One region of the Shewanella sp. HL-SH2 genome, then DNA from elsewhere that is predicted to be linked to it. Evidence: predicted binding sites of a transcription regulator. Region 1 holds the regulator's gene; each other region holds the start of a gene.
The links. Region 1 encodes sigma-54, which starts transcription at its own class of promoters, with help from an activator protein. Its sites were predicted from a motif close to GTTGGCACGNNNNTNGNNT; they were not measured.
Positions count from the first base shown of each region.

Region 2: flhA (flagellar biosynthesis protein FlhA) is a predicted target of sigma-54. The motif match lies at 5,215-5,233, and genes of this name have one in related genera.
Region 3: ACRWP9_RS06060 (P-II family nitrogen regulator) is a predicted target of sigma-54. The motif match lies at 4,346-4,364, and genes of this name have one in related genera.
Region 4: ACRWP9_RS02515 (BON domain-containing protein) is a predicted target of sigma-54. The motif match lies at 3,110-3,128, and genes of this name have one in related genera.

Region 1 is NZ_CP195035.1:1,065,827-1,073,264, reverse strand. Features, by position in the region: gene ACRWP9_RS04715 (KpsF/GutQ family sugar-phosphate isomerase) at 1-616, shown strand, start outside; gene kdsC (3-deoxy-manno-octulosonate-8-phosphatase KdsC) at 619-1,185, shown strand; gene lptC (LPS export ABC transporter periplasmic protein LptC) at 1,182-1,742, shown strand; gene lptA (lipopolysaccharide transport periplasmic protein LptA) at 1,729-2,316, shown strand; gene lptB (LPS export ABC transporter ATP-binding protein) at 2,313-3,044, shown strand; gene ACRWP9_RS04690 (RNA polymerase factor sigma-54) at 3,205-4,698, shown strand; gene hpf (ribosome hibernation promoting factor) at 4,725-5,012, shown strand; gene ptsN (PTS IIA-like nitrogen regulatory protein PtsN) at 5,015-5,458, shown strand; gene rapZ (RNase adapter RapZ) at 5,455-6,312, shown strand; gene ACRWP9_RS04670 (HPr family phosphocarrier protein) at 6,346-6,621, shown strand; gene ACRWP9_RS04665 (hypothetical protein) at 6,966-7,115, shown strand; gene ACRWP9_RS04660 (transposase) at 7,147-7,395, shown strand.
Region 2 is NZ_CP195035.1:1,960,882-1,968,319, reverse strand. Features, by position in the region: gene cheY (chemotaxis response regulator CheY) at 1-4, opposite strand, end outside; gene ACRWP9_RS08575 (RNA polymerase sigma factor FliA) at 48-767, opposite strand; gene ACRWP9_RS08570 (MinD/ParA family protein) at 760-1,641, opposite strand; gene flhF (flagellar biosynthesis protein FlhF) at 1,646-3,040, opposite strand; gene flhA (flagellar biosynthesis protein FlhA) at 3,070-5,169, opposite strand; gene flhB (flagellar biosynthesis protein FlhB) at 5,303-6,436, opposite strand; gene fliR (flagellar biosynthetic protein FliR) at 6,448-7,251, opposite strand; gene fliQ (flagellar biosynthesis protein FliQ) at 7,256-7,438, opposite strand, start outside.
Region 3 is NZ_CP195035.1:1,385,186-1,392,623, reverse strand. Features, by position in the region: gene ACRWP9_RS06080 (substrate-binding periplasmic protein) at 42-845, shown strand; gene ACRWP9_RS06075 (tetratricopeptide repeat protein) at 907-2,130, opposite strand; gene ACRWP9_RS06070 (hypothetical protein) at 2,251-2,592, opposite strand; gene ACRWP9_RS06065 (ammonium transporter) at 2,687-3,937, opposite strand; gene ACRWP9_RS06060 (P-II family nitrogen regulator) at 3,950-4,288, opposite strand; gene nrfA (ammonia-forming nitrite reductase cytochrome c552 subunit) at 4,617-6,011, opposite strand; gene narQ (nitrate/nitrite two-component system sensor histidine kinase NarQ) at 6,305-7,438, shown strand, end outside.
Region 4 is NZ_CP195035.1:600,901-608,338, reverse strand. Features, by position in the region: gene ACRWP9_RS02525 (anaerobic C4-dicarboxylate transporter) at 25-1,341, opposite strand; gene ACRWP9_RS02520 (substrate-binding periplasmic protein) at 1,644-2,417, shown strand; gene ACRWP9_RS02515 (BON domain-containing protein) at 2,520-3,074, opposite strand; gene ACRWP9_RS02510 (hypothetical protein) at 3,264-3,764, opposite strand; gene ACRWP9_RS02505 (sigma-54 interaction domain-containing protein) at 4,025-5,383, shown strand; gene ACRWP9_RS02500 (diacylglycerol kinase family protein) at 5,380-7,050, opposite strand; gene ACRWP9_RS02495 (hypothetical protein) at 7,112-7,306, opposite strand; gene ACRWP9_RS02490 (DUF1328 domain-containing protein) at 7,380-7,438, opposite strand, start outside.

The DNA.
Region 1 (7,438 bases):
TGTGATTGCAGTTACTGGTAAACCAGACTCTAATATGGCGAAGCTGGCAAAAGTGCATTTATGTATTGAAGTGCTAGAAGAAGCTTGCCCCCTTGGGTTAGCGCCAACATCAAGCACGACGGCGACATTAGTCATGGGAGATGCTTTAGCGGTCGCCCTATTACAAGCAAAAGGTTTTACCCGTGATGATTTCGCCCTCTCACATCCGGGGGGCTCTTTGGGCCGAAAATTATTACTCAAGGTTAATGATGTGATGCACCAAGGCAAAGATCTCCCCTTGGTACAGCAAGATATTTGTATCACTGAAGCCTTGTATGAAATATCAAATAAAGGCTTAGGTATGACCGCGGTTGTTGATGGTAATAATGTTTTAGTCGGTATTTTTACTGATGGTGATTTACGACGTGTTATCGATGCAGAAGTCAATCTTCGCACCACGCCTATTTCACAGGTTATGACCAAAAAATGTGTCACTAGCCCGGCTAACATCTTGGCCGCTCAAGCGTTACAAATAATGGATGAGAAAAGCATTAATGGTTTGATTGTGGTCAATGACGCACACCAGCCTATTGGTGCATTGAATATGCTCGATATGGTCAAAGCAGGAGTAATTTAAACATGACAATAAATACGCACACTCACCAAGGTTTTTATGGCCCTATTAGTGATGATATTTGGCTGCGCGCTCAAAAAATTAAACTGCTTATTTGCGACGTTGACGGTGTTTTTTCTGACGGCCGTATTTACCTTAATAATAGCGGCGAAGAGTCAAAAGCATTCCATACACGAGACGGATATGGCGTTCGCTCAATATTAACCAGTGGCATTAATGTGGCGGTTATTACCGGACGAAAATCTAAAATTGTCGAAAATCGCATGACAGCTTTAGGCATCAAAGATATCTATCAAGGAATAGATGATAAATTTACTCCCTACGAGGAATTAATCAAAAAATATAACGTTACTGCTGAACAAGTAGCTTATATTGGCGATGACATGGTAGATTTACCTGTGATGAAAGTAGTGGGACTTGCTGTCAGCGTGGCCGATGGACATCCTTACGTGAAACAACATTGCCATATGATAACCACCATTAAAGGTGGTAATGGTGCCTTAAGAGAACTCACTGATTTGTTGTTATTAAGCCAAAATAAATTTGAAAGTGCCCATGGTATGAGCATATGAATCGAACCACACTGGCTATTTGTGCATTTTTTGGCTTAGCCTTGGTATTGTATTGGCAAGTACAAGTCAAACGTAACCAAATGGCGTTAATTAAAGATCCTAGAATTGAGCGACCTGATTTTGTGGCTGACAATCTTCGCACGACAGAATTTAATAAACTCGGGTTTATTGACAGCAAAGTTAGCGCCGAGCATATGGAACATTTCACCAGCACAAATACCACTTCATTTACTGCGCCTGTACTACTTCTTTACCCTGAAAATGGTAAAGCGCAGTGGCAAATAACAGCTAAAAATGCGACCTTAGATCAACATTCAAATGAAGTCAGTTTACATAACGATGTAGTAATTGATGCCATTGATATTGAAGAACCATTACAATCACTTGAAACTCAACAAGTCACCTTTAATTTAAACACTATGATAGGTCGTTCTGAAGAGTCAGTTACCATTAAAGGTAATGGTTTTATTATTCAAGGCTTAGGGCTATTTGCCGATCTCAATGCAGAACAAATTACCTTACTCAGCCAGGTAGAAGGGACATATGAACCACATTAAGTTTTTAACCACATTGCTCGGTAAAAGCAGTGTTATTTGCACTTTAGCGATTAGTGTATTGGCAGGCAACGCCGTAGCTAAAGAAGGCGATTTGAAGCAAGAGCTTAAAATTGCAGCCGTAAGTCAACGAGCAGACGTTAAAAATAATCAAATTATTTTTAACGGCCCAGTAAAAATTACCCAAGGCTCGATCAATATCGAAGCCGATGAACTGCGGGCATTTTCAGCTGAAAACGGCCAGACTAAAACGCTCATTGCGACCGGTAACCCTGCTACATTTTCACAAGAACTTGATGATGGTCGCATAGGTACAGCAAGCGCCAATGAAATTCGTTATGACTTAGCAACAACTGGACTGTTATTAACAGGTAACGCTAAGCTAGATCAAGCAGGCAGTAAAGTGACGGGTAACGTGATCCGTTACAATATCAATGCTCAGGAACTTATCGCTGAAAGTACCGGTAAAGGTGAAGATCGTGTTATTACCATTATTCAACCGGAAAATTTCCAAAATGATGAGTCACCAGCACAAAAATTACCTGAAATCCCGTTAAAAAAGCAAGGTAACCAATGACCCAAATTACCTTAACAGCTGAGAATTTAGCTAAAAGCTATAAAAGTCGTCAAGTGGTTAAAAGTGTCAGCTTAACTGTAAAAACAGGCCAAATTGTCGGACTACTTGGTCCCAATGGCGCAGGTAAAACGACCACGTTTTATATGGTTGTTGGTTTAGTCAAAAGTGACCATGGCCGCATTTTAATTGATGACGATGACTTAACTGCTGACCCAATGCATTTACGTGCGCGAAAAGGTATTGGCTATTTACCACAAGAAGCCAGTATTTTTAGAAAACTCAGTGTGCACGATAATATTATGGCCGTGTTGCAAACCCGAAAATCGATGACTTCGGATGAGCGAATTCAGGAACTGGAGCATCTTTTAGAAGAATTCCATATTACCCATATTCGCGATAGCTTAGGCATGTCGCTATCTGGTGGTGAAAGACGACGGGTAGAAATTGCACGCGCTTTAGCAGCCAATCCTAAATTTATATTGTTAGATGAGCCCTTTGCGGGTGTTGACCCTATTTCAGTGATTGATATTAAGAAAATTATTCTGCAACTCAAACACCGTGGCCTAGGCGTATTAATTACTGATCATAATGTCCGTGAAACACTTGATGTGTGTGAGCGGGCATATATTGTTAGCCAGGGGAATTTGATTGCCGAAGGCACCCCAACTGAAGTACTCAACAATCAGCAAGTTCGAGCAGTATACTTAGGCGAACAATTCAAGCTATAGTTAATCTAAATAGGATCTGAAGCACTTGCTTGGCAAAATGTTTCTGGCGACTAAGCTAATTGATCGTGTATAGGTAAAGTAAAACCATTTGTTAAAAAATTGCGACTATCACTCACTTTAATCAGTGTAGAAAGCCGAATTCTTCTAGGGATCAGCAGTAATGAAAGCTTCACTCCAACTTAAAATGGGTCAGCACCTCACTATGACCCCACAGCTGCAACAAGCTATACGTTTGCTGCAGTTATCATCTTTGGAGTTACAGCAAGAAATTCAACAAGTATTAGATTCCAATCCTTTGCTTGAAATGGAAGATGAATTTTCAGCACTTAGCAACAAAAATGATAACTCCAAAGACCTATCAGAAACTGACTTCAATGAAGTAAGCGCACCTGTAGTCGAAAAAGACACTTCAAATGTCGACACCGCAGAGTCAATGACTAAAGAGCAAATGTCTGAAGACTTGCCAATGGACACTACCTGGGATGAAGTGTACAGCGCCTCCCCAATGGCAAGCCCTGGTTCGGGTTCTGGCAGCATGCCAAATGATGACATGCCCTTCCAAGGTGAAACATCCGAAGGATTATACGAGCATTTAGAATGGCAAAAAAATCTAACCCCTTTTTCTGAAACAGACCTCGCTATTGCCACAGCCATTATTGATGCCATTGATGACACAGGTTATCTCACCCAAAGTACTGAAGATATTTTAGAAGCTATGGGCGATGATTCTGTCGAATTAGACGAAGTCGAAGCGGTACTAAAACGTATACAACATTTCGACCCTCTGGGTGTCGCCTCACGTAGCTTAAGTGAATGTTTATTGATTCAACTTGTTCAGTTTGCACCAGACACGCCCCATATTGATAATGCCAGAATGTTAATCAAAGATTATTTAGATTTGATTGCTGGACGTGATTTTCGCACACTCATGCGCAAAACTAAGCTAAAAGAAGATGAGCTGCGCGAAGCAATTGAATTAATTCAATCTTTAAATCCACGTCCTGGCACGATGATCACCCCACCGGATGATGAATATGTTATCCCAGACGTGTCAGTGACCAAAAAGAATGGCCGTTGGGTGGTTGAATTGAACCCTGATAACATGCCAAAAATAGGTATTAATCAACAATATGCCGCCATGGCAAAAAGCAGTAAGAGTTCAACAGACACTCAATTTATTCGAGGTCACTTACAAGAAGCCAAATGGTTTATCAAAAGCTTAGAAAGCCGCAGCGACACCCTGCTTAAAGTATCCAATTGTATTGTGCAATTTCAGCAAGGTTTTTTTGAGTACGGTGCTGAAGCCATGAAGCCTATGGTGTTGAATGACATAGCTGAAGCTGTCGAAATGCATGAGTCCACTATTTCGCGTGTCACCACACAAAAGTATATGCACACACCGCGCGGACTGTTCGAACTTAAGTATTTTTTCTCTAGCCATGTCAGTACTGATGATGGCGGAGAATGTTCGTCTACAGCAATTAGAGCTTTTATTAAAAAGCTGGTTGCTGCTGAAAACCAGAAAAAACCACTAAGCGACAGTAAAATGGCAGATCTTCTGGCAGAACAAGGGATTAATGTTGCACGTCGTACCATAGCGAAATACCGCGAAGCGATGATGATCCCTCCCTCAAACCAACGTAAGAGTTTATAATCTACCTAGGCAATTGGAGGATAAATATGCAAATCACCTTAACGGGTCATCATATTGAAATTACTGAATCACTAAGAGAATATGTCACAAGTAAGTTTACAAAACTTGAACGACATTTCGATCAGATCAATAATGTCCACGTAGTATTAAATGTCGAAAAGCAACAACAGATAGCTGAAGCAAAAGTCAGCTTGAATGGAGCTGAGGTATTTGCGACATCTGAACATGCTGACATGTATCACGCTATAGACGCCCTGATTGATAAACTCGATCGTCAGGTCATTAAACACAAAGAGAAATTAACTAAGCATTAATGATGGAACTTAGTACCATCCTGCAGCCGGAATGCACCTCCTGTGCCACACCGGGCAGTAAGAAAAAGGTACTGGAGCTTATCAGTGATTTAGCTGCAGCCCAGTACCCATCCCTCTCTTCACAAGAGATTTTTGAAAGCCTAGTGGCTAGAGAAAAAATGGGTAGCACAGGAATAGGCTCTGGCATTGCAATCCCGCATGGTCGTTTAACGTCCATCGTTCGCCCTATCGCGGTTTTTATAAAGTGCGAAGAAGCGATTTCATTTGATGCTATCGACAAACAACCAGTGGATCTCTTATTTGCATTACTGGTGCCAGCAGACCAGTGTCAGCAACATCTCAGTACCCTATCCTCAATGGCTGAAAAGTTATCGGATAAACATATTCTTAAGCAGTTACGAAAAGCAAGTAACTCAACTGAACTCTATCAGGTTATCACAGCATGAAATTAGTCATTGTATCCGGTCGTTCGGGCTCAGGTAAATCTGTCGCACTTAGGGTACTAGAAGACCTAGGTTACTATTGCGTTGATAACTTACCACTGCCCTTAATTGGACGGCTATTAGAACAGCTTAGAAACACCAATGAACTGGTGGCTATAAGTGTTGATGTTCGAAATATAGAAGAGCAAGGTAAAGTATTACAGCAGCAGCTAGCGTGGTTATCTGAGGATACGGAAGTCATAAGCTTTTTTTTACAGGCAAGTGATGAGGCACTACTAAAACGTTACAGTGAAACCCGACGACTACATCCTTTATCGAAAAAGAATATGTCCCTACAAGATGCGATTCAATTTGAAGGTGAGCTACTAGCGCCTATTTCTGAATACGTGGACCATTTTATCGATACATCTAAGCTAAATATTTATCAACTTAGTGATCAAGTACGTGAAATTTTAATGGGCAGTGTTGATAAAGAGTTAGTGATCAATTTTGAGTCATTTGGTTTTAAATATGGTATGCCCGCCGAAGCCGATTTTATGTTTGATGTACGCTTTTTACCTAACCCACATTGGGAAATAGAATTACGCCCCTTTACTGGATTAGATGAACCGGTACAGGAGTTTCTTGGCCAGCAACCGCTGGTAAATAAATTCATTTGGCAAATAGAAAACCTATTTGAAACATGGATGCCCCACTTAGAGCGCAATAACCGCAGCTACCTAACCATAGCTATTGGTTGTACTGGTGGCCAGCATCGTTCAGTTTATATCGCCGACCAGCTTGCTAAACGTTTTTCAAGTGGTAAAAAACATGTTGTTCAAGCAAGACATCGAGAGCTTATAAATAAGCACAAATAATCGCAATAAAGTTACTTGTCGGAACTTAACTAAATGAGTCTTTTACAGCGCCAAGTCATCATATCAAACAAGCTTGGTTTACACGCACGAGCGGCGACCAAACTGGCTATTCTTGCTAATGCATTCAATGCCAATGTTACCCTGATCCAGGGTGATAAAAAGGCCAGCGCCGCCAGTGTTTTAGGCTTATTAATGCTTGAAAGTGGCTTAGGTAAAACCATAGATATCATAGCTGAAGGGCCAGATGCACAATCTGCGCTTGATGCTATATGCGATTTAATTAATGACAAGTTCGAAGAAGGTTGTTGATCCTAATCACTTCCCCCAGCGATTGAATCTACTTTTTCATCATGAACCCACCTTTGCTTTAAAATAGCTAACCGTGTTTAATTTATTGAATTCCTCGCTTAACCAGAGCTAAGTTGAGGTTAAATTAATGCAGTTAGGATAATTTAAATCTCCCTCCGAATTAGTGCAATTGCACCATTATATTGCATACCCTACGACCACCACAGAAACCATAAAATCATAACGCATTGAAAATGAATAAAAAATAAATAAAAAAATAGTTGGCACGCTCTTTTCATATAGTAATTAGTACCTACAAAGTGGTACTAGATTTAAAGCTAGCAAGACTTATTGGAGAGAGCACTATGCGAAATACACAATTAACCTTAAATACGATTAATACTGTTTTTGGACATACTCTTAAATTGGCTAGCCCAATTTTTACAAAAATTCAGCAACACTACACATTTTTTGCCAATGTTGGTTTTAGTCAATGGGAAGTTGAAAAACGATAAATATCTGCATTCAAAAAAGTGGACTTTGATTATGAAAAAATACCTAAGCAATCGTTATCCAGACACACTAATCAATCAAGTGGTTAATCAAGTCACTAACCATAACCGCTTGTTATCAGAAGTAGCCAAGGAATATGGCGTTTCATCTAGAGTGGTATACCAATGGGTAAAATCAACGACTGAACCCGTTGAGGTTAAAAAAGATCTAATCACAGAACAAATAGCCACTTTACAAAGGCAAATCCAAAGCTTAAATAAACAATTGCAAATGATTGCATAAACCAGTTTCGGCAAGGGTGTTTGGATATATTCAATTATTCCCC
Region 2 (7,438 bases), 900 kb from region 1:
CCAAGGTTTCCTCCGGTGAGCTGACACTCTAGTGCTCTAATTAATAATTATTGTTGTGTCCAATGCTTGAGTTTGCCTTTTAATCTAAGCATAGCCTGACTTAATATCTGACTAACCCTAGATTCGCTTACTTCAAGAATTGCACCGATTTCTTTTAAGTTTAACGCTTCGTCATAGTACAGTGAAAGTACTAATGCATCTCTTTCTGGTAAGGTTTTAATTGCTTCCACCAGCGCTGATTTAAATTGCGTTTCAGCTAATGCTTCAAAATTATCATCTGGTATTCCATCATCTGTGACTAACACATCTTGCGAAATACCTAAATCTTCTATGCCTATGATTTTCCCAACAGAAACATCATTTAAAATATGATGGTACTCATTGAGCGACATATCAAGTTTTTCTGCAATTTCTGTGTCACGAGCATCACGTCCCAATCCTTGCTCTAGTTCGTCAATAACCTGCGCAACCCGGCGATTATTGCGATGAACTGAACGAGGAACCCAATCACCACGGCGGATTTCATCAATCATAGCACCGCGTATCCGAATGCCTGCAAAGGTTTCAAACTTAGCCCCTTTGGTGTCATCAAATTTTGATGACGCTTCAAGTAACCCTATCATGCCAGACTGTAGCAAGTCGTCGAGTTGCACTGAAGCAGGTAATCGCGCCAACATATGATGTGCAATTCTTTTTACCAGCGGTGCATACTGTTCAACAACGGATGTTTTATTATCGAACTGAGTATACGCGGCGGCTTTATTCACTCACTCTATCCTCTTGTGTTTCTTTGCGTTGGACTAAACGTTCAACAAAAAACTCTAAGTGTCCACCCGGCTGTTGTGGAACTGGCCAGCTCATAATTTTATTTGCCAGGCCGTGATAAGCAATGGCTGATGGCGACTTTGGATACGCCTCAACAACTAACTTTTGCTTTCGCACAGACTTACGCAAATTCTCATCAAATGGCACGGTTGCAACTAGCTCTAAAGCAACATCTAAAAACCGATCCGTTACTTTACTTAGTTTAGCAAACAATTCCATTCCTTCACGTAAACTGCGTACCATATTAGCCACAATTTTGAAATGAAATACACCGTGTTCACGGCTTAATATTTTTATCAGTGCATAGGCATCTGTAATAGATGTCGGTTCATCGCATACCACAATTAATACATCTTGTGATGCCCTTGAGAAACTCAGTACCATATCTGAAATACCTGCCGCGGTATCGACAATTAATATGTCAAACTGTGTACGCATCTCACTGAAAGCACGAATTAATCCTGCATGTTGAGCCTGGGTTAACTCAACCATAGCTCTGCTTCCAGACGTTGCAGGAACAATACCAATACCTTTAGGGCCTCGAACAATGATATCGTCTAATTCGGCATCGCCAGATAAAACATGAGATAAATTTTTCTCGGCACGAATTCCTAACATCACATCAACGTTAGCTAAACCAAGATCCGCATCTAATACTAAAACACGTTTACCTTTTTCCGCTAGGGCAACGGCAGTATTTATAGAAACACTGGTTTTTCCTACCCCACCTTTTCCACCGGATACGGCAATTACTTTAACTTTTTCGTTATTTGGTTGATTCATCATACGTAAACCACTTGCTTGATCACGGGTCATATTCTTACTCGAATGCATAAGTCATTTCATTCGACCATGCGCTTGTGTCTTGAGAAATTACTTGTTCTGTTTCATTTAACGCGGCTAAAGCTTGCTTAGCCAGAGCTAAAGTATCTGCTACTTTTATGTCTTCAGGAACACGTTGGCCATCAGTCACATAGCTTAATGGTAACTCATTTTGTATCAGAACGCTCAATGCACCTGCAATTGATACAGATTCATCTAATTTGGTTAAAATTACACCCGCTAATGGAATGCGTTTAAAATGATTAACCGCGTCTTGTAATACTCTGCGTTGCCCTGTTGCCGACATCACTAAATAGCTGCGAATTGGGATCCTACTGTTTGCTGTCAAATTATCAAGTTGTTGATAAAGACGCATATCACGTTGCCCCATACCCGCTGTATCTATAAGTACTAACTTACGACTTCTAAATTGGTACAAAATCTGTTCTAGCTCGGTGACATCATGTGCTTGCTTTACTGGACACCCCATTATTTTGCCATAAGTTGCTAATTGCTCATAGGCGCCAATACGATAATGATCCGTTGTAATAAGTGCAACTTGATCTGCACCATGTTGTGCTGCAAAACGTGCAGCAATTTTTGCCAGAGATGTCGTTTTACCAACACCAGTTGGTCCAACAAAAGCCACAACGCCTCCGCGCTTTACAATATCATCACCTTGGTTGTCAAGTAAGTTAGCCAAACTTTGTGGTAATGAACGCACTAATTCCGCTGGATTATAGTGTTGACTCAGAGATGAAAGTTTAGCTGCAACGGGTGCTGAAAACTCTGCAGCAAGTAGTTTACTTTCAAGCATAGCACCCACAGGATCTTTCCGCTTTTTTTGTTCAGTCATCAATGAAGATACTTGATGAGTCAGTAAGTTACGTAATGAAGCCATTTCTTCACGAAGCGCATCCATTTCAGTCGAACTGACTTTATTATTTTTTGACTGCTTATCAAATCCAGCCTGTTGCTGATACTGAGGTTTAGCTGGCTTGGCGTCAGCTGTCGCACCTTGTAATTGGCGCGCCCATTCAGGTAAATCAGAGTCATCTTGTTTAGGAGGCATTTGCTGACTTAAGCGGCTTTGTTGTTTCTCTAACAACGCTTGTAATGAATCTGCCGCTGGCGGTGGATTAATTTTTGTTTTTGCCTTGATTACAGAGTTAGATGCAAGTGATACGCGATCCTCACTAAGATCCATAAAGCCTGGAGTTGGTGTTGCCATTGCGGCACGCGCCTTAGGCTCATCGTAATCAACGGCGGCGACAATCTCAATCCCGCCTGCCACTTTTTTATTCGACATAATGACAGCGTCAGAACCAAGGGTCTCTTTGACTTGCGCTAATGCTGCGCGCATATCTTTGGCAAAAAATCGTTTAATTTTCACTTACGCACCTCTTTTATCTGACGTTATCACTATTGGCCAACAGATGAAACAATCCGTATCTGTTTCTCATCTGGAATTTCTTGATACGAAATTACCCTTAAATTTGGAATAGTGTACTTAACAAATCGTGACAGAGTTGAACGCAGCATGCCTGATGTCAATAAAATGGCTGGCTGACCGACCATTTCTTGTTTCTGTGAAGCATCAAGTAATGACTGCTGCATGCGTTCTGCAAGGCCTGGTTCAATATTTGGCCCTTCTCCCCCTGTCGCCTGCATAGACTTATGCAACATTTGTTCCAACTCTGGCGCCAAAGTAATGACGGGGATTTCTAGCTCAGGTCCGGATATTTCTTGCACTATCATACGTTTTAGCGCAATTCGAACGGCTGCGGTAAGTACTTCAGTATCATTACTTTTGGTGCCGTATTCCAGCAAAGTTTGCACTATAGTGCGTAAGTCACGCACAGATACACCTTCATTCAATAGATTTTGCATTACTTTAACCACATTGCCTAGCGACATTACATCCGGAATAAAGCCATCAACAAGTTTTGGTGACTGCTTAGAAAGCATGTCCATTAATTGTTGTACTTCTTCATAACCTAATAACTTAGCAGCATTATTACTGAGTAATTGGCTGATATGGGTTGCAACCACTGTTGCAGTATCTACCACTGTATAGCCTAGTGTTTGCGCATGCTCACGTTGCTCTGGTGCAATCCAAACGGCTTCTAACCCAAATGCTGGATCAGTCGTTTCTATGCCATCAAGCTTGCCATAAACTTGGCCAGGATTAATGGCTAATTCACAATCATGTCTAACTTCAGCTTCACCGACGACCACGCCCATTAAGTGAATACGATATGAATTTGGCGATAAATCTAGATTGTCACGAATATGCACTGCTGGCACTAAAAAGCCTAATTCTTGTGATAGCTTTTTACGCACACCTTTAATTCTACTCAATAATTCACCACCTTGGCCTTTATCAACCAAGGGGATAAGTCTATATCCAACTTCTAAACCGATAGTGTCAACGTGACGGACATCATCCCAACTTAAATCTTTTGGTTCTTTATCTTTGATATCTGACGGGCCTTTTTTGACTAATTCTAACGCAGCTGATTTTTTCTCATTAATACGTTTTTGTACCATATAAGCAGTGGCCGCGGTAATAAATGCAAAGCTGATAAAAGCGACATGTGGCATACCTGGCACAATACCCATAACAAATAACAAACCTGCTGCAATTGCTAGCGACTTAGGCTTGTCAAACATCTGGCTCATCATCATCTGGCCCATATCACCAGATTCATTTTGACGAGTAACCATCAAAGCGGCTGCAATTGAAAGCAGTAAACCGGGTATCTGGGCGACTAGACCATCACCTATGGTTAGCAGAGTATAAACTTCAACTGCACTAGAAAAATCAAGCCCATGCTGGACCATACCAATGACAAAGCCGCCCAACATGTTGATAACCAAAATCATAATACCGGCTATCGCATCACCTTTTACAAATTTTGACGCACCGTCCATTGCGCCATAAAAGTCCGCCTCACGAGTCACTTCTTCACGACGAATACGCGCTTGTTCTTGGTTTAGAATACCTGCGTTTAAGTCGGCATCAATGGCCATTTGTTTACCAGGCATAGCATCTAAGGTAAAACGTGCACTGACCTCTGATATACGGCCTGCACCTTTAGTTACAACAGCAAAGTTAATAATAATCAAGATTAAAAACACAACTAAACCAACAGCATAGTTACCACCAATAACCACTGAGCCGAAGGCTTCAATGACTTTACCCGCCGCGTCGCCACCATTATGACCTTCTAGTAATACCACTCGAGTTGAAGCCACATTTAAGGCAAGTCTTAGTAAAGTAGCCACTAAAAGTACTGTGGGGAAAGCGGCGAAATCGAGTGGCCTGTCGGTATAAATAGCGACAAGCAGCACGACTAAAGCCAGTGCAATGTTGAATGAAAACAAGATATCTAATAAGAATGGCGGGATCGGTAAAACAATCATCCCTAATGCCGCCAACACTAACAGAGGCGTACCAATTCCTTTAAAGGTTGATGGTCGGATTTGTTTAAATTGCCCGAAAACTGCTTTTACATCCATTCGCGAAAGCCTTTTACTGATGAATTTTTGACGCGTACAGTCAAATAGCAAGAATTAAGCCAACAAAAAAATTCAATCATAATTTGATAATAGAATCTATTTACTAGGATTAAAAAACAATCTAAGAGTGTTATTAATGCTTTAGTTCATCCGGAATGGGTTGTTTTAACGGGACTGGTATAGGACGACGCCCCTTACCTTTTTGGTATTGTTTTAACTGAAATACATATGCAAGCACCTGAGCAACAGCGGTAAATAAGCCTTCTGGCACTTGTTGATCTACTTTTGTTGTATGATAAATAGCCCTTGCTAATGGTGGTGCAGACACAATCGCAACGTTATGCTCACGAGCGATTTCACGAATTTTAAATGCAACATCATCAACTCCTTTAGCAATTAAAAATGGTGCGGAGGAGCGGGCAACATCATATTTAACCGCTACAGCATAGTGTTCAGGGTTGACCACAATAACATCAGCATTGGGCACTTCGGCCATCATCCTTCTTTGCGCCATTTCTCGTTGCAGTTGTCTGACACGGCCTTTAACTTCAGGTTGGCCTTCAGAATCTTTGTACTCGTCTTTAATTTCTTGTTTGGTCATTTTAAGTTGTTTATTGTGATTCCAAATTTGAAACGGTACATCAATAATCACAATGATTAGCATCGAGGAACATAACAGAATAAACATCCATACTAATAAATCTAAAGCATGGTAAACGTTGCCAGGTAAATGGTCGCTAGACAACATTAAAATATCGTAAAAATAGAACTTTAGTAAGAAATACGCAGCAATGGCTACTACCGAAAATTTGGCTATGCCCTTAGTTAACTCCACTAACGCCTGCGTTCCAAACATTCGCTTAAATCCACTAACGGGACTCATTTTACTGCCCTTGGGCATAAAAGCTTTTACAGAAAAAGACAAGCCACCTAAAACGATATTGCCCAAAAAAGATACCAAAGCGAGCAAAGCAATAAAACTTACCAAAGGCCAAGCAAGCTCATTTCCCACCACGCCCCAAATTCGATACATCGAATTAGTATCAAAGATTTGATCTCGCTCCATGGTAAAAATTTGTTTCATTATGGTATATAAACTTTTGGCGATAGCAGGCCCAGTCATAGCAAAGCCAACCGATGCAGCAAGTAATACCGCAGCAGTGCCTAACTCTTTAGAGCGAGCAACCTGACCTTTTTCACGCGCCTGTTCAAGACGCTTACTGGTGGGCTCTTCTGTGCGTTCTTGACCACTGTCAGCTTCTGACATTTACTGTGTCCTTAAAAAGCAACATCACCATCAATTTGGCATTGCAGTTGTAAAATATCACACATCAATAATTGGGCTGCTAACCATACTTCATCAAAATGTGCCATGATAGGACCTAATGTTAGCCACAATATCACTAATCCGCTAACCATGGTAACTGGAAAACCTATTGAAAAGATGTTCAACTGTGGTGATGCACGGGTCATTACACCAAAAGATAAATTGATCAATAATAACGCAACAATGGCTGAGATAGACATAGTTAGTGCCGCGCCGAACATATAAGATCCCCATTCAGCAAGATTTTTATAGGTGGTAATATTAATACCTTCTGCCGATACTGGAATAGTTTCAAAACTGGCGACAATCATTCTAAACATTAGTAAGTGACCATCAACAGCTAAAAATATTAACGTCGCAAGAAGCAAGAATATATTACCCACCACAGGGGTTTGCTCACCAGAGCCCGGATCAACCATTGATGCAAAACCTAAACTGGTTTGCATACCAATAATATGTCCTGTCAGCACGAATGTTTGCATCATCATCACACTAACAAAGCCCATTGCAGTACCAATTAAAAGCTGTTGTAAAGTAATAAACACTGAGCTAAGTGCAAATAGCTCTACATTTTCAACAGGGGGGAGTACAGGCACAATGGCAAACGTAAAGGCCATTGAGAAAAGTAATCTGACGCGAGAGGGCGTTGTATTGGCGCCAAAGACAGTCATGGTCATCAACATGGCTGATATGCGAAAGAGCGGCCATAGATACATGGCAATTGTCTGACTGATTTCATCAAACAATATTTCCATCGACCTACCCAATCACTACAGGGATAAGGTTAATCATCTCGAAGAAAAAATCCATCATAGTCTGTATAAGCCAGTGTCCTAGAAACATCAATGCAAATAAAGTCACCAATAATCTAGGTAGAAAACTCAATGTTTGCTCATTAATCGATGTTGCTGCTTGAAACACAGCAACCACTAGACCAATTCC
Region 3 (7,438 bases), 320 kb from region 1:
AACTAAGCCATTTGGGATCATTAATCTGTCTGTGTACTCTCATGCAAATTTCTCCCACACTTTGCTCAACTGAATTGACCTATACTGGTGAAGACCTTACTGATGTTAGCTTGGCTGGTGTCGATGCGGCTGAACCTAGATCAAACAATATACCAATTACTTTTACAACCAGTAGCAGTATTGAGCCTTACTTTTTTGTCGATCAAAAAGGCGGGCTACAATATCACTTATTAGCTTCAGCATTACAGATGAGCCACCTTAAGTTAGGGAGTATTACTTACGCAACTAACTTACGGGCATTGAGATTAGTAAAAACGAAACAAATCGATTGTATTATTAATGCACCAGCTACTGATGATGGCTTATTTCTGACTCAAAGTTTAATCGAATATCAAAATAGCCTGTTTTATTTAACCAAGAACAAACTCAAAATCGACACCATTAGCGATCTCAAAAAATACTCTTTGATCAGTTTCCAAAATGCCAGTCAATATTTGGGGGATGAATTTATCGAAGTATCAAAACAACACCAAGATTATACTGAAATTGCTAGTCAACAAAGTCAGGTGCTAATGTTATTTGGCGAGCATACGCAAATGGTTATTTTAGAGCAGCGTATTTTTGATTATTACCGTCGTAAAGTTCAACACAAAATCAAACACCCTTACGAAGTTACTCAGGTAATCCTGTTCGACTCCGCACCTCGCTATATTGCTTGTCATGATCAACAAACTGCCATTTTAGTTGATGAGGCAATATCCCTACTAAAACAGAGTAATCTGTACCAGCAAATATTACTTGATGCAGAGCAAGGTAAATATAACACTCAGTATGTTGAACACTAACATCCGGGTCTAAAGCGGCTCAATACAACTTGAGCACGACTTTTATGCTCAAGTTATATTCTTACCAACTTTTCATTGCCTGCAGCTTATTTTGATATCGACGTTTATCATCGATATCCCCCGTTAATGCCAATGCTTTTTGCATATTCTTTTGCGCTAAACCTCGCTCACCCGTTGCCCAATAGGTCTTTGATAGACCGAAGTAGAACTCATGCCGATAATCTGCCTTTTCAAGTGCTCTTTTATACCACACCACCGCCTCTTGGTAATGCTGCTCAAAATAGGCTTGCTGCGCCATATCATAATAATAAAATGGGTTGTTGATTCTCTGTAACTCCAAAATTTTATGTACAGCCGCCCATTCATCTAACCTATCTTGCTCACCCAGAATCAAGGCTAAATTAAATAAAGTCGTCATGTCTTGATTATCGACCGACAACGCAGCTTGATATGCTTGTTCAGCTTTTTTATCGTCGCCCTTATGTCGATATATCACTGCGAGTGTATTGATACTGGCTACAAACCTAGGATCCATTCTAATCGCTTGTTTAATCAAGGCATAAGCTAAGTCATACTGTTGCTCCACCAATGCTTCTGCGGCAATATTGTTGTAATACATTGCGGTCAAGGTTTGCTTATTGACTCGTTTTTGACCAAAACCACGCACAGCCCTTTCGGGTAGAAAATCAACTAATATCTTGCTGTCACGAAATGAAACTGTATTAGCATCAGTAGTGGCGTCTAAGAATAAATTCACATGGCCATTTACAAGATAAAATCCACCTCGCCTATCCCAAACAGGCTCAACATCAATATCTTGAAATTCTACAGGTATATTAAAAACATCCGCTAATGCGGCTGATAATACCACCAGCGACATACAGTTGCCCTGCCGATTAATGGCCGTTTCACTGGCAGGGCGTGTGTAATGGTCTCGGTATTCAAAGCCACCATTTTGCGCTCCAATATATTGGGCCAGCCACTGGTGAATAGGCATTTTTCGATGTTGAGTGGCATTGTCTCTTGAATAAACTTGCTTTATTTGGGCGACATAAGACAAAGGTAAGCTATAAATTTGCTCAGGTGAGATGATCTCAGTTGTGGTAAATAGCTCGTCATGGAATAGTGATTCCACATCAATGGGCTCTACTGAAACAGACGTGGACTGACAGCCAGACAGTGGCCCAAAAAGTGCAAACATTACCAATATAGGTAACACTCTTTGCTTAAGTTGATGTAAGCCAGTAATAGGATTGACGTACTTTTGAAAGGTAATAGACCACATAACCCAACCCTCTTAATCGAAATACGAATAAGGTAAGTTTAGTCAAGTAAACCCTTTTCAGCCAAAAAGACGTGAATTTAACAACGGGCATCCACCAGTTCAACTCAGATTAACAGAGTACTATTTAGGTTGTGCTGGATTCTTAGGCGGATCTATTTTAATAAATAACTCTTTATTTTGATAGTCATACGGACGATAAGCAAAGCCATTACAGCTAAAATATCGATACGGCAAAGCAAATGGAATACAGCCCACTGGCAGGGCCTGTAAAATTTCAATTTGCTGCTGCATTCTGAGTGCCTCTTGCCATTCGAACTCTTTAGCAATTTGATCGCGAACGGCAAAAGCATCAAATTGTTCAGATGACTTTCTTACTACAACTTGCCCTGCACTAAGTGAATAACTGACCATAGAACTTATCGCGATTACCGTAAAAGTCATAAAGTGATTGAAGGTATTCATAGGCCGTCTCAAATGATGTCATAAACAATAAATCTAGCACATAAAAAAACAGAGCCCTAAAGGACTCTGCTTAAATATTTCGACACTTGTAAAATTAGCTACCGTTTTTTACGCTAACAAACTCAGGATAAGCGTCAATACCACAGTCAGATGCATCCATACCGACATACTCTTCCTCTTCACTAACACGAATACCCATAGTCACCTTGAGAACAAACCAAACTAAAAGTGACGCTGAGAATACCCAGCCAAAGATAACTACTGCACCGAATAACTGCGACCCAAAGCTTGCATCAGCATTTGATAATGGCACTAGCATTAGTCCTAATAAACCTGCTACTCCATGAACTGAGATTGCGCCCACTGGATCGTCAATTTTGATACGGTCAAAACCAATAATTGAGAAAATAACCACACCACCAGCAACTAAGCCAATGACACCAGCCATAACAAGTGAAGGAGATAATGGATCTGCCGTAATTGCCACAAGACCTGCTAAAGCACCGTTTAATATCATAGTTAAATCAGCTTTACCCCACACCACTTTACACACAATCAAGGCGGCTATAGCACCGAATGCAGCGGCGGAGTTAGTGTTAACGAAAACCTTAGCCACGGCTGAAGCATTTTCAGCATCAGACACTAATAACTGTGAACCACCGTTAAAGCCAAACCAACCCATCCACAGAATAAACATCCCTAAGGTTGCCATTGGTAAATTAGAGCCTGGAATTGGATTAACCTGGCCGTTAGGACCGTATTTACCTTTACGAGCACCCAGTAATAATACACCAGCAACAGCCGCTGCTGCACCCGCCATGTGTACTATGCCACTGCCCGCAAAATCAACAAAACCAGCTTCTGATAAAAATCCACCGCCCCAAGTCCAATAGCCTTCAACAGGATAAATAATCGTCGTCATAAACACTGAAAATGCCAGGAAAGCCCATAACTTCATGCGTTCTGCAACCGCACCCGATACAATCGACATCGCGGTAGCAACAAATACAACTTGAAAGAAAAAGTCAGACTCTAGTGCGTGGTCAGCATCAGCAGCTTGCGAACCAATTAATGCTCCAAACGAAGGAATAATACCGCCTTCAGTATTGTCGACATACATGATGTTATATCCAACAAGTAAGTAGGTTACACAAGCGATTGCATATAAACATACGTTTTTAGTTAAAATTTCAGTGGTATTTTTTGAACGAACTAAGCCAGCTTCTAACATGGCAAACCCTGCTGCCATCCACATCACTAATGCACCAGAGATCAAAAAATAGAAGGTATCTAATGCAAAGCGTAACTCGCTAACAGTTAGTCCTAATTTTGCTAATTCTTCCATTATCATTGCCCCTTATAATGCTTCGTTATCAACTTCACCGGTACGAATACGCACGGCTTGTTCTAAATTAGTTACAAAAATCTTACCGTCACCAATTTTGCCGGTATGCGCTGCAGTGGTAATAGCCTCAATTAACATATCTAGGTTTTCTTCTTTAGTGGCTATTTCTAATTTTACTTTAGGTAAAAAATCCACTTGATATTCAGCACCACGATAAAGCTCAGTGTGACCTTTTTGACGACCAAAACCTTTCACCTCAGTAACTGTCATACCCTCAATGCCCATACCAGCTATTGCTTCACGGACATCATCCAATTTAAATGGTTTGATGATTGCGCTGACGAGTTTCATCCCGACCTCCAAAAATTAATAAAATATGAATTTGTTATATATTTGTTGATAAAACAGATTCAATCATCAGGCCAGTTTTTTAAGTTAATGTTTTAAATAGAAATAGAGTAAATTTTCAATAGAAATAGCGACAATTTAGCACCATAATGGTGCACTAAAAACTAGGCCGCTTAATATTGGTGCAGCTCTACGATGAAATGAGCGAAGAAAAGATTAGTGTTAGCCAAGTGATAAACCGCATAAAAAAAGCCCTCTTTCGAGGGCTTTACTAAAGCATTTAGCTAATTCAAGTTAACTCTTCAAAGTTGCCTTGAGTAAGCTTAACAACTTACTTATAAGTCGCTTCGCGTTTTTTTGCTTCTTCTTGCCATTTAGGCACTAGATTTTTCTTGAATGCTTCTTTTTCTGCATTCATTGTTTTCATGTCCATACCTAATGCTGCTTGCGCTTTTGCTTTAGTCGACGTGTCAGGATAAGCAATGGGTTGCTTAACACCTTTAGCCGCCAATAGGTGAGCAAGCTTAATACGTGCATTAGCCGCTTTATCAACCGCGGTGCCTAAAATACGTAACGCTTCATCAGCTGCGTGAGCCGCAACACCATGTGATGCAGTTGCATAGTCCCAACGCCACTGTGAATGACGGATATCCATAAGGATAGGCTTCATTTCAGCTTCAGTTGCACCCGCATCCCAAGCCGCTTTTGCTTCAAAGTGAGCTTTAACTAATTGTGCTTCAGCACTGGCTTTAAGTTCACCTACTTTTTGCTTGCGTTCATTAGTTAAATTAACCATGAACTCTTTGCTTTGGCTATGGCAGGTAGCACAGGTTTCATCAAAACGGTCGAACGGATTACCCACTTTGTGATCGGTAAACTTACCTTTACCATTTGCTTTAGCCACTTTAGGCATATGACAATCTGTACAGGTTACGTTGTTTTTACCGTGCACACCTGCTTTCCAAGTTTCATAACCTGGATGCTGTGCTTTAAGCATAGGAGTTCGAGATACAGCATGGGTCCAATCAGAGAACTCCATATTGTCGTAGTAAACTTCCATTTGCTCAACAGTAGTTCCCATATCCCACGGGAACTTCACAAAACCAGGTTTATCAGCGGTTTTCTCGAAGTAGTACTCAACATGGCACTGCGCACAAACCATAGATTGCTTATCTTTACGTGACGCTTTATCAAAAGGTGTGCCAATTGCACCTAATGCACGATCGACATATGGACGAGAGATGCGTAATTTAGGCGATCCTTTTTCATGACAGTCACTACAACCGATTGTGTTAACAATTTCAGGTCCGCCTTTAGCCCATTTGCCCGCGAAATAGCCATCTTCGCCTTGCTCTTCGATTACACGGGGAACATCAGGACTTTTACAACTCCAACATGCCATCGGCATTGGGCCGTCTTCAGCATTTTTAGGGGCGCCAGTACGTAATGTGTTAGTGACGTCAGTAACCGCATAATGGTGACCGCGTGGCGCATTATAATCTTTTGCGAAACCGTAACCTGCCCATAAAACCACTAAGCTAGGTACCTCTTCCAACATATCAACAATTTCTTTACTTTCGCTGGTATCATGCCAAGACTCATACTGAGCAGAATACTTATCTTTATATACTTCACTGCGGGGTTCAGTCTTATCACTTGCTATTGCACCAGCAGCTAAAAAGCTGGTCGCAATGACTGCACTTAATACAGTATTTGTTATGTTCATCTTCATCACCTTCACTCCGTGTTACTTTATAATTAATTTATAACCACGATCTTTCCAAGGTCAAAATTAGCTATTTAAGCCTTAATTAAGAATACCCCTTTCGGGGTATAGAGATAGAAGTATGCGCCAGATCAATATGTGAACGTGTTGTATCTCACATTTTTTTAATTCTGTTAATGTATTAAAGCGCTAGCTAATGTAGAACTCTCTTTTTACCTGTGTTTCAGTGGTGTTTTAAGTAGATAAACATGTCACACTAATTCAGCTGAAAAACGTCATAAAATGGATCGAAAATGTTAAAACGCGGTAGTTTAACCTCTACGATACTGGGAGTAATGTTAGTGCTAATCTTACTTTCTTCAAGTTTAGCTGTGTACTCAATTATTAATTTATCATTCAGCATTGGTGATGCACGTGCAATTAACGCCTCAGGTTCATTACGTATGCAAAGTTATCGACTATTGCTATCTGCCAACACAGAAAATGACCAAGTCAACGCCAAAATTGAAGAGTTTGAAAACACTCTCAACTCAAATGAACTGCAAAATTCCCTCGCATGGTACAGCCCAAAAACCTTATCAAAACAGTACTTACTAGTGATAGATAAATGGCAGTTAATGAGAACCTATGCAGAAACTGGTGAAACCAAGCTTTATAGTGAAGCGTTAACCGATTTTGTTGATACCGTCGATACTCTGGTATTAGAAATCGAACGTTTTTCCGCCGATAAATTGAGGTTACTGGTCCTGAGTCAAGTTATTGGGTTGACATTAATGTTAATCGTTGCCGCTATTGCCGTTATGTTTACCCGCAGGCGAGTGGTAAAACCGCTGCAATTATTAATGGATAGTGCAATTACTATTTCACAAGGTAATTTCGATGTCGATATGCCTAAAACGGATTACATAGAGCTAACGGCATTAAGTAATGCACTGAAAAAAACGGCCTCAGAATTATCAAATTTATATCAAGATCTTGAACAACAGGTATCTGATAAGACCTTAGCGCTAACACGTGCCAACAATGAACTCTATTTCTTATATGATAACTTGATTATGTTGCATTCAGACCGGCTTGACTACAAAGCACTAAAGTCAGCGTTAGATCAACTTCAAACATATGAAAAATTAGACTTTTTAAGATTAGTCATTGAACATGAAGACCAATCTCAAGACGTTATTGAGGCCAGTAAAGGTTGGCCTTCGACACCTCAAAATAGCGTGTGTTTTCCGCTACAATTAGAGCAAACCCGCCAGGGCTATTTAGAAGTCATTTCCACACATAAGCTCAATACACCCTTATTTATTAATTTTGCGGTGATGCTAGCACGATCAATTACCATCCATAATGCGACTGAGCAAAGGCAACAACTCGCGCTAATGGAAGAGCGCGCTGTTATTGCCCGTGAGTTACATGATTCTTTAGGG
Region 4 (7,438 bases), 460 kb from region 1:
AATTATCTTGATGATAAATTGTGATTAATTTATCGCCATTGACAGGAAGTAACCAACCAAGGTTGCCGTGATCACGCCAATAAAGCCGGGAATAATAAAGCTGTGATTAAGTACATACTTACCAATATGAGTTGTGCCTGTTCTGTCAAAGCTTATCGCGGCTAAATCACTTGGGTAGAATGGGAAAAAGAAGTAAGCATAACACGCGGGTAGCACGCCGATTAATACTGGCGCCGGGATCCCCAATGAAAAACCTAATGGCAGCATAATAGTTAAAACCGCAGCCTGGCTTTTTAAGAAGATGGATGACACAAACATCGCAATAGCAAATGTCCATGGATACACACTGACAATATCGCTTACTGCGCTAACCAAATAGGTTTTATGGTGTTCTATAATGGTGTCGCTCATCCATGCAATACCAAAAATAATGATGACCGCGGTCATACCTGCGGTAAATACATTACTGGTGACCACTTTTTTAGGCGATACATTGGTAGCCAATAAGATAACCGCACCGACAGACAACATCATAAACTGAATCGCTACCGACATACTGACACCGCTGGGTAATACTTGTTTGCTAAACATAGCCACCATGATCACAGCAAAAATACCCAGTAAAAATACTATTAAACCTTTCTTTGCTGTTGCCTCTGCGGCTGGGGTTTGCACTTTATCAGCACTAGGATCGATTAATGACTCACGAAACTCATCATCTTTTAAACGTGCCTGAAACTCTTGATCTTTATCTAAATCTTTACCCCGCTTTAAGCTCCAAGTACACGCCACCAGCAAACCGATTAAGGTCGCAGGAATAGTCACCATCAATACATCAATTAAGCCAATATCAAGCTGATTATCTACCGCAGTTGCCAATACCACTGCCGCTGCGGCGGCTATTGGGCTTGCTGTAATGCCCATTTGTGAGGCGACTGTGGCCATTGCTAATGGTCGTTCAGGTCGGATACCTTTCTTGTATGAAACATCATAAATAACGGGCAGAAGTGGATAAACCGAATGACCAGTACCAACAAGTACAGTTAACGAATAGGTACACAGTGGGCCTAAAAAAACGATGTGTTCAGGGTGTTTACGTAATAGTTTTTCGGCAAACTTGACCAACAGTTTTAAACCACCAGTGGCCTCTAATGTTGCTGAAGCCGCGACTACAGCCAAAATAATCAGCATTACGCTGACAGGCGGCGTACCCGGTGCTATACCAAATACAAAAGCCAGTACCGAAACACCTAGCCCACCCAGTAAGCCAAAGGCGATTCCGCCATAGCGTATACCAACAAAAATGACAATTAGTAACAACAGCATATGTATATAAAACATTATCAGTACCTACCATATTAAATAGCTGTTGCAGGTATAACACAGCAGAAAATACCGTTAGTGACCAAAATCAAGCTATTGCATAAAGCGCCGTGCCTAATAGATAAAACTGTGAGTTATTGAACACTTTTTATGAGAGTTATACTCATCTAACTAATTAGTTTATAAAAATCAACTTGAAAGGTTATCTCAGCCAAGCTTCACCCACTCATTAACAAACTACCACTGATATATTTTTGACTTACAACGAGTCTAAGTTAATCTTAAGTGCAAAGAATAGTGATACAAAAGGGTGGCAATTAATGAATCGGCTGATAAATAAGTGCTTTAATGCAAAATCAAAAATGTTAACGGCTCACTTAAGCCTAATATTGATTGGATTGTTGCTATTACTTTCAAGCCAATTAGCCGCAGCAGCTGTGGTTGACAAAGTTATCACCATTACCACCCAGGAGTGGGCGCCTTACCAAATAGAAGTTAGTCAGAAAAATGATGGTTATGCGATAAAAGCCTTAGACTGTGTAATGGATAAACTTCAACAACCTTATAAGGTAATATTTCTCCCGTGGGGGCGTGCACAGTTAGAAGTGAAACAAGGCAAGTACGATGGTTTTTTTTCAGCCTCTCACAACAATGAAAGAGATGGTTTTGCGGTATTATCAAATACTTTTATTGCACAGCAATGGAACTTTTACTTACTCAAAAATACCGCTATCCCCTTAAATCAAGACGCGATTAAATCAAACGCACAATTTGGTGCTCGCAGACATTCCAACGCCACATTCTGGCTAAAAGAACACAATTATAACGTTATCCACCAAGCAAGTACTTTGGATGAGTTGATATACTTACTTGAAAAAAATCGCATAGGTGCGATCTTAGAAAACAACTTGTTTTTTGAAGCGGCAGCCAAACGAGTCAACATTCCAGTAAGTAATTTTGCTGTGGTGCCCAATCTAGATAGATCACTAGGTGTTTATTTTGGTAAAACCTTTTTGAAACAATATCCCGATTTTTTAGATAAATTTAATCAACATACTGAAAGTTGTAGATTTACCTCAGAAACCGTTGATTAAACGATTTTTCATATCAGTGTCATTTGGTTATATTACACTTAATAAGAAGCCAGCACGCAGGCTGGCCTTTTCGATCTAATGTCACCTTGATGTTGGTATAGTCTATGAATCCGTAATACTGAGTTCATCAACCACCTTATCTACATCGTCAGCATTTTTAGCAATAGCAACAACCAAGTCACGTTCTGCATCACTTGTTACTGTTCCTTCTAGTGTTACAACACCAGATTTAACATCAACATTAATATTAGAACCCGCTACATCATCAGAAAACAATAATCGTGTTTTAACAATCATTGCTATCTTAGCATCGGTTAGGTCATCACCTAAATCACTGCCTTTACTATCATCTTGCTGCATCATAACAGTCAATTGATTATCAACGCTTTCAACGCCATCTAAGCTTTTAACCAGCTCACCCGCTAATGATTTATCAATACTACTATCGACTTTACCCGTTAGAATAACCTTACCGGCGTGTACATCGGTATTGATATCAAACGAGTTAAGATTGGTGTTGAGCAATAATGTGGTTTCAACTTTACCGTCAACCCATGCGTCTTTAGCGTCATCCTTCCAATCTTGTGCTGCATTTGCAGAAAAAGCCATTGCACCAAGCATCGTACTTACTACCAAAGATAATGTTGTCTTATTCATAAAGATATTCTCCATTGTTTATCTTGATATAAGTACTGCGCAAATCATGCCAACAAATTAAACTCATGTTTTAAAAGGTTTTTATTATTTAACATGTGTGTAGGCCTAATCATTTTTGGACATTTTTACCGATAACAGGTAACTTTTTCACTTGAGTGATATCTAATATTCAAATGGCGATGCAATCATTCAATTAGCAGCATTTTTACGGCCCACATAGAGACTTTTCATACTATCGCACTCCATTTGAAGCCATGCACAGCCTTCCGCTAATTGCTGAGCAACCTCTTTATTTGTTACCTGCCGAGCAGCCGACTTAAGTTGATTTAAAGCCTGTTGTTCTACATCTAAAAGCCACCCTACTGCTGTCCATAGTTTATCTTGCTTTATTGCATCACTTGCATGTGCATATCCTGTAATAAAAGACGATGAGCTAATTGGTTGAACATCATAAGATGCCACTTCACCTTGCTTTATTCGCTGAAATAAGGGCACCAAATGTTGCAACATAGATCTTCTAGTTGCAGCCATATCCATAAAAATACGCTTGAAATTATAGTCATCCATATCGGCAATCGTTTGCGAGTAAAACAACTGCCCCGCTTGACACAAATCAATTGCATCGCGAATAACCCCTAAATCGATTTGCTTGCTTGATAAATAGTTAATCTGTGAATATTGCAATGTCATTTCTCCTACCATTAAATAACTAATAGCTATCCTGTAATATTTGTAGTCATAATGGATAAACTAATATGGCTCACCTTATGATTGAGTCATGCATAATTCGTACACAACACTGAAAAACCATTAAAAAATTGATTAATAAGTTATTATTTGCAAAACCTTCTCGACACAAACAACATGTTAAGAAAAAGTTACCGATTGTTATTGTCAAATTTACAAAGTTGCCATTAGTTAAATGAGCACCAAAAAGGAGTAACACTGGCATGGCCGGTCCTATCTTGTTTTACCACTTGCTTCATCCTCAAACAGCTACACGGCTCTTACAAGTAGCTAGTTGTAGGCATTTCAATAAAATAGCGAGTATTACTGAGCTCCCTTGGCCAACACAACTTGAGGCGAGTAACGCAGATGTGGCAATTATTGAAGTATCTCAATTAAGCCAAGCTGATTATGCCAGCCTTACAGGTAACGCCTTAATGTCTGACATTGAATTTATCTTTTTAAGTGAAGGGAAACCCAACCCTAACCTTGATAAATTAATGTCAGAAGGTGCTGGCTACCATTTTAGACAGCCATACGATATGGAACTCATTGATGACACCCTAAGTGATTTCGCTCAAGACTTATTACTAGAATCATCTAAACGCCAGCAGGTATTATCCAGTGAGTTAGATCAATATGGATTACTCGTTGGCTCATCCCGTGCTATGCATAAGCTGTATCGCACTGTTCGCAAAGTCGCGGTGACAGAAAGCAATGTATTAATTGTTGGCGAGAGTGGTGCAGGTAAAGAATTAGTCGCTAACACTATTCATCTTGCAAGTAACAGATCAAACGAACCTTTTATTGCAATTAACTGTGGTGCACTCAGTCCGGAATTAGTCGACAGCGAGCTATTTGGTCACACTAAAGGGGCTTTTACCGGTGCACACCGTGATCATCGTGGGGTATTTGATCAAGCTGAAGGCGGGACGTTATTTCTAGATGAAATTACTGAAATGCCCATTGATCATCAAGTGAAATTATTAAGGGTATTAGAGAATAGCGAATATCGCCCCATTGGCAGTGCCAGTGTAAAAAAGGCCAATGTACGCATTATCGCTGCAACTAATCGTGATCCTGCTAGCGCTATTGAGCATGGTCTTTTTCGTGAGGATTTATACTTCAGACTAGCTCATTTTCCTATTCGCGTTCCACCACTTCGTGATAGAGGTGATGATATTTTCGGGTTGGCAAAACATTTTTTAGCCTATAGAAATGTCGCTGAAAAACTCAATAAAATCTTTACGCCAGAAGCTGTCAGTTTTATTCAACAACAGCGTTGGGCAGGTAATGTGCGTGAGTTAAAGCATGCCATTGAAAGAGCTTATATTCTCGCTGACGATACGATTGACAGAAGTCATTTCAACATACTTGAAACCGAATCTAAGCCAGAAAATACCACAGATAAGATTATAGTACCCGCTGGTATGCGTTTAGATGAAATAGAAAAGGTCGCTATTTATCAAGCGCTAGAGCAAGCTGACGGTAACAAAAATGATACCGCCGAACAACTGGGTATAAGCGTTAAAACCTTGTATAACAAACTCAGTAAGTATGAAGATAAAGGCAGTGCCGATTAACGCCTCAAAATCGGGCTGGTTTTAGGCACAAAAACCTTCAATGATTTCGGCACAACCTCTACCGTGACATCATTAGATTCAAAAAGCTCTCCATCAATCACATAATGTATTTTTTGTTGAGCTGTTAAGTATATTTTTTTAGCTTGGGCATGATGTATTGCATCAGACTCAAGCTTGTTATTAGTTTGGTTCCACAGACGCGTAATCCCAGTAAATAATAAATCGACCAAACTCAGTAGCTGCTCTTGTGATGACTCTGTCGGCTCAATCCAAGTAATATCTAATAGTCCATCAATGATATTAGGCTCGCCATTACCCTGTGCGAGTAAACTGCTGAAAGGTGCTGAATTGGCAATCACTATACTGGTAGTATCAATGGTATGTGTTTTACCATCATCTAATTGCATAGACAAAGATAATGGCTGATTTTCATCAATGGCATCCCATAGGCCACTCAAATAAGCAAACTGACCCGACTCATTTTTTTTATCTCGATTAGCAGTTTCAATCATCTTATGTTCAAAACCAATACCCACTAGCAATAGCATTATCCGTTCATTACATATTGCGGTATCAATAGGTTGATAATGGCCTTGAATCAAAATATCCACGGCTTGAGCAACAGGGATCACCTTACTGCCGACACCAAATAAGGTATGAGCCAAGGCATTTGTCGTCCCCATCGGAATAATACCTAATGTCATTGTGGTGTTTACCAATATCGAAGCAACTTCATTAACCGTACCGTCCCCCCCACAGGCTACAACTATATCTGCCCCGCACTTAACGGCTTCACGGGCTTGTACTGCAGCATCTTTATCTTCTGTCGTCTCAAGCAGCTTTACTCGATAATAGCTCGATAAGGTTTGTTGAATATATTCAGCATCATCTTGCCACTTGCCACCACCCGACACAGGATTAGCAATTAAATAGAGTGTTTTATTAATTTTAATTCGATTTTGTTGGTACATTTGGGATACTTTTGTAAATTGCCATTTATTCAAACGAGCGGTATGGCGAATTTCATTAATAGAATGCAACACATCCTCTAAATTACTTTTGCTATCGCGACAAGCAAGATAAGAAGCTAGCACGAGTACTGACCGTCCACGGCCTAGCGCACAATGTACTACAACCTTTTTACCGTTACGAACCTGATTATTTAGCCAATTTATCGCCTGATTAAGTTGTGCTTCCGAGGGGACACTATGATCTAAAACAGGCACATTTAAATAATCAATATCTTCAGCCAATAATGTGCCATCTAATGCATCAAATTCAGCCGTCACATCGAGAATGGCATCAACCCCTTGGGTTTTAAGGTATTCAATATCAGAAGGAAATAGACGGCATGCTAAATAGAGTTGATCTTCAATTTTTTGAATTGCGGGTACTTTATCGTGTTTTCTTGCCCAGGCATTATAAACCTGACACCCCAATAGAAAAGGGACGAATCCCCAGCTGATATACCAAGGAATTGAACCATTTTGTTTTTTACGAAAAACACCACCAGCATTAAACCAATAAGCAAAACTCACTAAACCCAAAGAGAGTGCTAACCAACCAATAAAAAATTTAGCCCATGGTGAATTAAATAACACACACAAAAGCGCAGCTAATAAAGCCCCGCCTGTGTAGTAATACTTAATATTTATCTTGGTTAACATATAAGCGTCCTATTTTAAAAACAACAGAAATCAGCGCATTATTGTGCGCTGCCTAGTATCTTTAACAGTTAGGGTCTTCTGCTTTAAGACCTTCCTTTACGTCTTCACACGCGTCTTCAACTGCATTACCGGCGTCTGTCATCATCTCATCAACTTTTTCACCCGCATTTTCAGCTTTGTTATCAGAGCACGCCATCATGCCTACTGTTGTTAATCCTAATAAAATTATCATGCTTAATTTTTTTAGTAAATTCATATTGATCTCCTTGACCATGAGGCCATTCCATTTGTAGTTTATGTATTAAATATAAGGCGTCACTTGTATCATGTTATGCCCTAGGTGCTTTACCTCGTATTGCACTTGCTACTAAAGAGATAACAAGTAACA